3 regions of the Enterobacter huaxiensis genome follow, and region 3 is predicted to be linked to each of the others. Evidence: predicted binding sites of a transcription regulator. Region 3 holds the regulator's gene; each other region holds the start of a gene.
The links. The regulator PurR, encoded in region 3, represses purine synthesis genes. The targets are predictions, from matches to a motif close to CANGCAAACGTTTGCNTG.
Positions count from the first base shown of each region.

Region 1: a site for PurR is predicted at 1,590-1,607, ahead of D5067_RS00525 (nucleobase:cation symporter-2 family protein). Genes of this name have one in related genera too.
Region 2: a site for PurR is predicted at 1,551-1,568, ahead of cvpA (colicin V production protein). Genes of this name have one in related genera too.

Region 1 covers NZ_CP043342.1:109,072-112,694, reverse strand. The annotation lists gene recG (ATP-dependent DNA helicase RecG) at 1-228, shown strand, start outside; gene gltS (sodium/glutamate symporter) at 232-1,434, opposite strand; gene D5067_RS00525 (nucleobase:cation symporter-2 family protein) at 1,658-3,049, shown strand; gene D5067_RS00520 (AsmA family protein) at 3,169-3,623, shown strand, end outside.
Region 2 covers NZ_CP043342.1:1,461,499-1,465,121, forward strand. The annotation lists gene folC (bifunctional tetrahydrofolate synthase/dihydrofolate synthase) at 1-728, shown strand, start outside; gene dedD (cell division protein DedD) at 718-1,404, shown strand; gene cvpA (colicin V production protein) at 1,624-2,112, shown strand; gene purF (amidophosphoribosyltransferase) at 2,146-3,623, shown strand, end outside.
Region 3 covers NZ_CP043342.1:2,750,924-2,754,546, reverse strand. The annotation lists gene punC (purine nucleoside transporter PunC) at 1-353, opposite strand, end outside; gene punR (DNA-binding transcriptional activator PunR) at 468-1,391, shown strand; gene purR (HTH-type transcriptional repressor PurR) at 1,397-2,422, opposite strand; gene cydH (cytochrome bd-I oxidase subunit CydH) at 2,720-2,809, shown strand; gene D5067_RS13130 (MFS transporter) at 2,973-3,623, shown strand, end outside.

The DNA.
Region 1 (3,623 bases), 2.3 Mb from region 3:
GGTTTCGTGATTGCGCAAAAAGACCTGGAGATCCGCGGCCCGGGCGAACTGCTGGGCACGCGCCAGACCGGTAACGCCGAATTTAAAGTGGCTGATTTACTGCGCGATCAGGCCATGATCCCCGAAGTTCAGCGTCTTGCTCGCCATATACATGAACGCTATCCCGAACAGGCGGCAGCGCTAATTGAGCGCTGGATGCCGGAAACCGAGCGCTATTCTAACGCTTGAATATCAGCTGAACATGGGCAGCATCAGGTAAAGCTTGATGACTATCGCATTCACAATATCAATAAAGAACGCCCCCACCATCGGCACCACCAGAAACGCGATATGCGACGGCCCGAAACGCTCTGTGATGGCCTGCATATTTGCAATCGCCGTGGGCGTTGCTCCAAGGCCAAACCCGCAGTGCCCTGCCGCCAGGACCGCCGCATCGTAATTTTTACCCATCACCCGCCATGTCACAAAGATGGCGTAAAGCGCCATGAACAGGGTTTGTACCGCCAGAATGGCGAAGATTGGCAGCGCCAGTGAGGCCAGCTCCCACAGCTTGAGGCTCATCAGCGCCATTGCCAGGAAAAGCGATAAGCAGACGTTCCCCATGACCGACACCGCGCGATCAAAAACGCGATAAAAACCGGTCATCGCCAGCCCGTTGCTCAACACCACGCCGACAAAAAGTACGCAGACGAAGGTTGGCAGCTCCAGCACCGTACCTGACAGCCATTGTGCAATCGTCTTCCCCAGCGTCAGGCAGATAGCAATTAAGGCAATGGTCTCTATCAGCACCAGCGAGGAGATGGTGCGTTCGGCGTCCGGCTTTTCAAAAATGGTTGGCGCAACGTTATCGTCGGGAATGCCCTGCGGCGTGGGAGAGTGCTTCACCAGATAGCGGGCCACGGGCCCACCCAGTAGGCCGCCTAATATAAGACCAAAGGTGGCGCAGGCCATCGCCACTTCCATCGCATTTTCAAATCCGTACTGTTCAACAAACACCTCGCTCCAGGCGGCACCCGTACCGTGACCACCAAGCAGCGTCACAGAGCCGGCGAGCAGCCCCATCAGCGGGTTCAGGCCAAGGAGATACGCCATGCTGAGCCCAATTACGTTTTGCATCAGCAAAAGGCCGATAACCACCAGCAGAAAAAGGCCCAGCACTTTTCCACCGGAGCGCAGACTGGCCAGATTCGCATTCAGACCAATGGTGGCAAAGAATGCCAGCATCAGCGGGTCTCGCAGCGACATATCGAAATCAAATTCCAGGTCCATGCTCTTTTTTAAAATCAGTAGCGCAATGGCCACCAGCAAACCGCCCGCAACCGGCTCAGGTATGGTGTATCTCTTAAGCAACGAAATGCTGTGCACCAGCTTTCGCCCAAGCAGAAGTACCAGCGTTGCGGCAACAAGGGTGGTCAACGTATCGAGATGGATCATAGGTGGCTCCTGTTATGCGCACGCAGCCTGTTCACGCGGCATTCCCCTGGACAATTTTTGCTCATCATGAGCTCAATATTGAAAAGTGTAGGGGACTTTCTGACATCAACATGAGAAAAGCCATACCCCTATGGTGGCTATTACAATATTTTTCGCTGGCAATCGTTTGCTTTTACCAAGTGGTCAGATAAAATGCCCGCTTTTCACCCTGGGATTGCCGCCGATGTCCGTTAACACCGTAGAGTCTCCTGATGCGCAACCGGTTGCGCAGAAGCATAATAGCGAATTAATTTACCGCCTTGAAGATCGTCCGCCGCTGCCGCAGACGCTGTTCGCTGCCTGTCAGCACCTTCTGGCGATGTTTGTTGCGGTGATAACGCCAGCGCTGCTGATCTGCCAGGCGCTCGGGTTACCGGCGCAGGACACTCAGCACATCATCAGCATGTCCCTCTTTGCCTCCGGCGTCGCCTCTATTATTCAAATTAAAGCCTGGGGTCCGGTAGGGTCTGGATTGCTGTCGATTCAGGGTACCAGTTTTAACTTTGTCGCCCCGCTGATCATGGGCGGCACGGCGCTCAAAACCGGCGGCGCGGACGTCCCGACCATGATGGCGGCACTCTTCGGCACGCTCATGCTGGCCAGCTGTACAGAGATGGTGATTTCCCGCGTTCTGCACCTGGCGCGCCGCGTCATCACCCCGCTGGTCTCCGGCGTGGTGGTGATGATAATCGGCCTGTCGCTGATTCAGGTGGGTCTGACCTCCATCGGCGGTGGCTATGCGGCAATGAGCGACCACACCTTCGGCGCACCGAAAAACCTGCTGCTGGCAGGCGTGGTGTTGGCGATCATCATTCTGCTTAACCGTCAGCGTAACCCTTACCTGCGCGTGGCCTCGCTGGTTATCGCGATGGCGGCCGGTTACCTGATGGCCTGGGCGCTGGATATGCTGCCGCAAAATACCGCACCGACGAATGCCGCGCTAATCACTATCCCAACGCCGCTTTATTACGGCCTGGGCATTGACTGGAACCTTCTGCTGCCGCTGATGCTGGTCTTTATGATCACCTCTCTGGAAACCATCGGCGATATCACCGCAACCTCTGACGTCTCTGAACAGCCGGTGTCTGGCCCGCTGTATATGAAGCGTCTGAAAGGCGGCGTGCTGGCGAACGGTCTGAACTCGTTTGTTTCCGCCGTGTTCAACACCTTCCCGAACTCCTGCTTTGGCCAGAACAACGGCGTGATCCAGCTCACCGGCGTTGCCAGCCGTTACGTTGGCTTTGTGGTGGCGCTGATGCTGATTGTCCTCGGCCTGTTCCCGGCGGTGAGCGGCTTTGTGCAACACATTCCTGAGCCGGTTCTCGGCGGCGCGACGCTGGTCATGTTCGGCACCATCGCGGCCTCCGGCGTGCGTATCGTCTCCCGCGAGCCGCTTAACCGCCGCGCGATCATGATTATCGCGCTGTCGCTGGCCGTCGGTCTGGGCGTGTCTCAGCAGCCGCTGATCCTGCAGTTTGCGCCGGACTGGGTGAAAAACCTGCTCTCTTCCGGCATCGCGGCTGGCGGTATTACTGCTATCGTGCTGAACCTCGTTTTCCCGCCAGAAAAGAACTGATCCCCTTCAAGGCGGGCAGTCAATGCCCGCCGTGACATCTCTTTACACCATTCCCGCCTTGAGGATTGCGCATAAATCGTGCATAACTCCTTTATGTGCGTTTCACGGGATGGAAGACCATGAAATTTATTGGAAAGCTGCTCGTCTATCTTCTTATCGCCCTGCTCATTGTGGCACTGGCGTTTTATTTCCTGCTCCAGACCCGCTGGGGTGCGTCACAGGTCAGCAGTTGGGTTACGGTAAATACCGATTACGAACTGAATTTCGACCTGATGGATCACCGCTTTTCATCGCCTTCCCACATCATTCTGGAAAACGTCACCTTTGGTCGTGACGGCAAACCCGCCACGCTGGTCGCCAAAAAAGTCGATATAGGTTTAAGCAGCCGTCAGGTCACCGATCCGCTGCACATGGACACCATCACCCTGTTCGATGGCACGCTAAATCTCTCTCCGCAGACCGCGCCGCTGCCTTTCCAGGCCGACCGCCTGCAGCTGAACAACATGGCGTTTAACAGCCCGAACACCGAATGGGATCTCAGCGCGCAAAAGGTCACCGGCGGCGTCAGCCCGTG
Region 2 (3,623 bases), 1.3 Mb from region 3:
GTGAAAGCATTGGGCGCGAGAAGGCCGGTATTTTCCGCGCAGGTAAGCCTGCGGTCGTCGGTGAGCCCGATATGCCGCACACTATTGCAGACGTGGCCAATGAGAAGGGCGCTCGGCTGCTGCGTCGCGGCGTTGACTGGCAGTATGAGGTACAGGATAACAGCTGGCGTTTCAGCGATGCTCAGGGCACGCTGGATAACCTGCCGCTGCCGCAGGTTCCACAGCCTAACGCTGCAACCGCGCTTGCAGCACTGCGCGTCAGCGGGTTGAAGGTGAGCGAACAGGCGATCCGCGACGGTATTCAGAACGCGATCCTCCCGGGGCGTTTTCAGATTGTCAGCGAATCGCCGCGTCTGATTCTGGATGTGGCGCACAACCCTCATGCGGCGGCGTATCTCGCAGGACGTCTCAAATCGTTACCAAAAACCGGGCGCGTGCTGGCGGTTATCGGTATGCTTCATGATAAAGATATCGGCGGCACGCTGGCCTGCATGGAGACTGTGGTCGATAGCTGGTATTGTGCTCCTCTGGAAGGGCCACGCGGCGCCACTGCTGAACAGCTGATGGAACATCTCGGCAAGGGCGAAATTTACGGCAGCGTGGCGCAGGCCTGGCATGCCGCGATGGCGGAGGCTAAACCAGAAGATACCGTGCTGGTGTGTGGGTCGTTCCACACCGTGGCACATGTCATGGAAGTGATGGACGCGGGGAGAACCGGTGGCGAGTAAGTTTCAGAACCGTTTAACAGGAACTATTGTGCTGGTCGCGCTCGGGGTGATTATCCTCCCAGGGCTGCTCGACGGGCAGAAGAAGCATTATCAGGATGAGTTTGCAGCCATTCCATTAGTCCCGAAGGCGGGCGATCGTGATGAGCCGGACATGCTGCCGGCCGCAACTCAGGCGTTGCCCGCTCAGCCGCCGGAAGGCGCGGCTGAAGAGGTACGTGCAGGGGATGCTGCCGCGCCGTCGCTCGATCCGTCGCGTCTGGCCGCGAACAGTAACATCGAGATTGATCCGGTGCCGGTAGAGCAGCCTAAGCCTGTAGAAAAACCGAAACCGGTAGAGAAGCCGCAGCCGAAACCGCAGCGGGATAAAGCTGCCGAGCAGCTGGCTGCTGCCTCAGAAACGCCACCGCCGGCAAAACAGGACGCGGCGCCGACCGGAAAAGCCTACGTTGTTCAGCTCGGTGCGTTAAAAAATGCGGATAAAGTCAACGAGGTGGTGAGTAAACTGCGCGGCGCGGGATACCGCGTTTACACTTCACCGACCACGCCGGTGCAGGGTAAAATTACCCGCATTCTCGTTGGTCCGGATGCTTCGAAAGATAAGCTGAAGGGTTCGCTGGGCGAGCTGAAGCAGATCTCCGGTCTGAGCGGCGTGGTGATGAACTACAGCGCGAACTGATTAGATCTACCCCTCACCCCGGCTCTCTTCCCAAAGGGGCGAGGGGCGGAGTGAGGGAGAGCAGACGTTCAAAGAGACGTCAAAAGGACGGGGGCGTTGAGCATTTTTTCAGCGCCTTTTTTATTTACGCGCGGGAAGGAAATCCCTACGCAAACGTTTTCTTTTTCTGTTAGAATTCGCCCCGAACTGGATGACAGGGCGTTTAATCGTGGGACACATATGGTCTGGATTGATTACGCCATCATTGCGGTGATTGGTTTTTCCTGTCTGGTTAGCCTGATCCGTGGCTTTGTTCGTGAAGCGTTATCGCTGGTAACCTGGGGTTGTGCTTTCTTTGTTGCCAGTCATTACTACACTTACCTGTCTGTCTGGTTCACGGGCTTTGAAGATGAACTGGTCCGAAACGGAATCGCCATCGCGGTGCTGTTTATCGCGACGCTGATTGTCGGCGCTATCGTCAATTACGTGATAGGTCAGCTGGTCGAGAAAACCGGTCTGTCAGGGACGGACAGGGTGCTCGGGATCTGTTTCGGGGCGTTGCGAGGCGTGCTCATTGTGGCCGCGATACTGTTCTTCCTGGATACCTTCACCGGGTTCTCGAAAAGCGAAGACTGGCAGAAATCGCAGCTCATTCCAGAGTTCAGCTTCATCATCAGATGGTTCTTTGACTATCTGCAAAGCTCGTCGAGTTTCTTGCCCAGGGCATAAACCCTGAGATGTGGCTTAACGAGGAAAAGACGAATGTGCGGTATTGTCGGTATCGCCGGTTTCATGCCGGTTAACCAGTCTATTTATGACGCATTATCGGTGCTTCAGCACCGTGGACAGGACGCTGCGGGCATCATCACCATTGATGCACACAACTGCTTCCGTTTACGTAAAGCAAACGGCCTGGTAAACGATGTGTTTGAAGCCCGCCATATGCAGCGCCTGCAGGGTAATATGGGGATTGGTCACGTTCGTTATCCTACCGCTGGCAGCTCCAGCGCCTCTGAGGCTCAGCCTTTCTACGTCAACTCTCCTTATGGCATCACGCTTGCCCACAATGGCAACCTGACGAACGCCCATGAGCTGCGTAAAAAGCTGTTTGAAGAGAAACGTCGCCACATTAACACCACCTCTGATTCAGAAATCCTGCTCAATATTTTTGCCAGCGAGCTGGATAACTTCCGTCACTACCCGCTGGAAGCTGATAACATTTTTGCCGCCGTTGCCGCGACTAACCGCCTGATCCGCGGCGCGTATGCCTGCGTTGCAATGATTATCGGCCACGGCATGGTCGCCTTCCGCGATCCAAACGGTATCCGTCCTCTGGTGCTCGGCAAGCGTGACCTGGGCGATGGCCGTACCGAGTATATGGTCGCCTCCGAAAGCGTGGCGCTGGATACGCTGGGCTTTGAATTCCTGCGCGACGTCGCGCCGGGTGAAGCGGTCTACATCACCGAGAAGGGCCAGCTGTTTACCCGCCAGTGTGCAGACAACCCGGTCAGCAATCCGTGCCTGTTCGAATACGTATACTTCGCCCGTCCGGATTCGTTCATCGACAAAATCTCCGTTTACAGCGCGCGCGTGAACATGGGGACGAAGCTGGGCGAGAAAATTGCCCGCGAGTGGGACGACCTGGACATCGACGTGGTGATCCCAATCCCGGAAACTTCCTGCGATATCGCGCTGGAAATCGCCCGTATTCTGGATAAACCGTACCGTCAGGGCTTCGTGAAGAACCGCTACGTTGGCCGCACCTTTATCATGCCGGGCCAGCAGCTGCGCCGTAAGTCCGTGCGCCGCAAGCTGAACGCCAACCGCGCAGAGTTCCGCGACAAGAACGTCCTGCTGGTGGATGACTCCATTGTGCGTGGTACCACCTCTGAGCAAATTATCGAGATGGCGCGCGAAGCCGGTGCGAAGAAAGTGTATCTGGCCTCAGCGGCCCCTGAAATCCGCTTCCCGAACGTGTACGGCATCGATATGCCTACCGCGACGGAGCTGATTGCTCACGGTCGTGAAGTGGACGAGATTCGCCAGATTATCGGCGCCGACGGCCTGATTTTCCAGGATCTGAACGATCTGATCGACGCGGTACGTGCCGAGAACCCGGACATTCAGCAGTTCGAGTGTTCAGTGTTCAACGGTGTGTATGTGACTAAAGACGTTGACCAGCAGTATCTCGACTACCTTGATTCGCTGCGTAACGACGACGCAAAAGCCGTCCAGCTGCA
Region 3 (3,623 bases):
AGCGCCTGCCAGGTCACGGCGGCGGCACAGACGCCGACAGCCTGAATGAAGCGCAACACCAGCAGCCAGGTGGCATCCCGAACCCACAGCATGCCCAGACAGCCGACGGCAAAAATAGCCAGACCGAGGAGGAGCACCGGTTTACGACCAAAGCGGTCAGAGAGCGGTCCCCAGAGCAGCTGCGCGATGGCGAAGCCCGCGAGGAACAGGCTCAGGCTGGCGCTGATGGCGGCGGCAGGGGTTTGCAAATCTTCCTGCATTGCGGCGAACGCGGGCAGATACATATCGGTCGCTAAAAAGCCCAGCACGCTTAGGCCGCCGAGCCAGACTAAAAATCCTTTCCTGGGTTGCATTATTTTATTCTCCTGAGGAGGCAGGTGTACGTTGGCCGAGAGTGTAGGGAGTGCAAAGCGGCTTGTGAAACGCTAATATTTGGTAAGTGCATTCAAATTTTTTGCAGGCAGAAAATGTGGTCAGATTATTCTCTTGAAGTTGTGGACGCCGTTGCGCGTAACGGCAGTTTTACCGGCGCCGCGCAGGAGCTGCACCGCGTCCCGTCGGCCATCAGCTACACCGTGCGTCAGCTGGAGGAGTGGCTGGCGGTTCCGCTCTTTGAACGGCGTCATCGCGACGTCGAGTTAACGCCTGCCGGGGCCTGGTTTTTGAAAGAAGGGCGGTCTGTTATCAAAAAAATGCAGATCACCCGCGAGCAGTGTCAGCAGATCGCTAACGGCTGGCGAGGGCATCTCTCCATCGCTGTAGATAACATTGTTAAGCCTGAGCGCACCCGGCAAATGATTGTTGATTTCTATCGCCATTTCTCAGACGTTGAGCTGCGCGTCTCCCAGGAGGTGTTCAACGGCGTCTGGGACGCGCTGGCAGACGGCAGGGCGGAGATGGCCATCGGCGCGACGCAGGCGATCCCCGTGGGCGGACGTTACGCGTTTCGCGATATGGGCATGCTGAGCTGGAAATGCGTTGTCGCAAGCGATCACCCGCTGGCGGCCATGGAAGGGCCGCTCAGCGACGACACGTTGCGCAACTGGCCGTCGCTGGTGCTGGAAGATACGTCGCGTTCGCTGCCCAAGCGCATTACCTGGCTGCTGGACAACCAGCGCCGCGTCGTGGCGCCTGACTGGGAATCCTCGGCTACGTGCCTTTCTGCGGGGCTATGCGTCGCGATGGTGCCGGTTCACTTTGCGCGACCGCGCATTGACGCCGGAGAGTGGGTTGCCCTGACGCTGGAAAATCCGTTCCCGGATGCGGCCTGCTGTCTGACCTGGCAGCAAAATGACGTTTCGCCGGCCATGGCCTGGCTTCTGGACTACCTGGGTGACAGTGAAACGTTGAACAGGGAGTGGTTACGGGAGCCAGATAAACTGGCCCCGTAAAGCCATTAACGACGGTAGTCGCGGAAAGGACCGTCCGCGACGGAACGGCGCTCGATGAGGCGCGGGTGGACTTCAATGGACTGAGACTCTTCGCGCTTGCTGACGATCCTGTCCATCAGCATATTAAACGCCGTTTCACCCAGGGAGTCCTTCGGCTGGTGAATGGTGGTCAGCGCCGGGGTGAAGTAGCGCGCGTTGCGCACGTTGTCATACCCGATAACGGAGATGTCCTGCGGCACGCGCAGACCCAGTTCGTCCGCCGCACAGAGTGCGCCCATCGCCATGATGTCGCCGCCGCAGAATACCGCGGTAGGGCGGTGCTGTTGGGAGACGATCTGCTGCATAGCGCGGTAGCCGGATTCCGGTTCAAAGTCACCCTGAACAATCCAGTTTTCCGGCACGTTGATCAGCGCTTCTTCCATCGCCTTCATAAAGCCGGCCAGACGGCCAGCGCCGGTGTTGCGCTCCAGCGGGCCGGGAATGACGCCTATCTCGCGGTGACCGCGCTCTATCAGATACCGGCCCGCCATATAGCCGCCTTCAAAGGCGTTATCAATGACGGAATCGGTAAAGTCGGCCCGCGCTTCGCCCCAGTCCATCACCACCATCGGGATGTGACGGTACTCTTCCAGCATAGAGAGAACCGACTCCGGGTATTCAGAGCACATGACCAGCAGGCCGTCGACGCGCTTTTGCGCCATCATCGACAGGTAGGCGCGCTGCTTTTCCTGGCTGTTCCAGGCGTTGCCCAGAATCAGGGTGTAACCCTTCTGGAAGCAGTTTTTCTCGACGGCTTCGATGATCTCGGCAAAATAGGCCGCTTCGCTGCTGGTGGCCAGCAGGCCAATCGACTTGGTGTGATTAACTTTCAGGCTTCGCGCAACCGCACTCGGTGAGTAGTGCAGCTCTTTGATCGCGGCCCAGACCGCATTGCGCGTCTCTTCTGCAACAAAGCGGGTTTTGTTAATAACGTGTGATACGGTTGTAGTGGAAACGTTTGCGCGTTTTGCTACGTCTTTTATTGTTGCCATGAAATGTCACTCCAGACCATATCCTAAACTCCTGAAAAACTTGAAGGTAAACGTTTGCCTTCTCTCACCCTTATCACGCAATCTTGAGTTGCGACACGCCGGGAAAACGACACAGGACGTCAGGAGGGGGTCAATGGCCGGTACGCTAATAAATTTAGCGTGGAATTTTGTCCTATCTTGATGAAAAGGGGAAGAGCAAAAGTGGATATCAGTTTAAATCCAGGAAGATTTTTGACGTAAACTGTGTAAAAATGAGCAAGCTCACTTTTCGTAGGGTGATTAAAAGGAGAATAATTGATGAATACCGATCTTAAGTTTTCGCTGACCACCACCATCATCGTGCTGGCTCTGATTGTTGCCGCGGGTCTGACGGCTGTTCTGCACTGATTCAAACGGGGGGAGAGTATTTTCCCTCCGATTTTCCCCGATTGTTACTCCTCCGGCAAAAATCTTTTGCCAAAATGTTAACTTCTCATTTTTTGTGATTGATGTCATGCTTTTGGCTTCTTTGTTCTGTGTCGAGAAATGACACGGCATCCGGAGTTAACCCATGAAAATCAATTTTCCTCTGCTGGCCCTGGCGATTGGCGCTTTTGGGATTGGCACTACTGAATTCTCCCCAATGGGGCTTTTACCCGTCATCGCCAAAGGCGTGGACGTCTCTATTCCGGCTGCCGGTATGCTGATTAGCGCCTACGCGGTTGGCGTGATGGTTGGCGCGCCGTTGATGACGCTGCTGCTCTCGCACCGCGCGCGCCGCAACGCCCTGATTTTCCTGATGGCTATTTTTACGCTAGGCAACGTGCTTTCAGCCCTCGCTCCGGATTACACCACGCTGATGCTCTCCCGTATTCTGACCAGCCTTAACCACGGCGCTTTCTTCGGTCTGGGCTCGGTGGTTGCGGCAAGCGTGGTGCCGAAGCACAAGCAGGCCAGCGCGGTTGCCACCATGTTTATGGGGCTGACCATCGCCAACATTGGCGGTGTGCCTGCTGCAACCTGGCTGGGTGAAGCGATCGGCTGGCGTATGTCCTTCCTCGCGACCGCGGCGCTGGGCATTGTCGCGATGGTGGCACTGTTCTTCTCCCTGCCAAAAGGCAGCGCAGGCGAACGCCCTGACGTGCGTAAAGAGCTGTCGGTGCTGGTGCGCCCGCAGGTGCTCTCCGCACTGCTGACCACCGTTCTCGGCGCAGGGGCGATG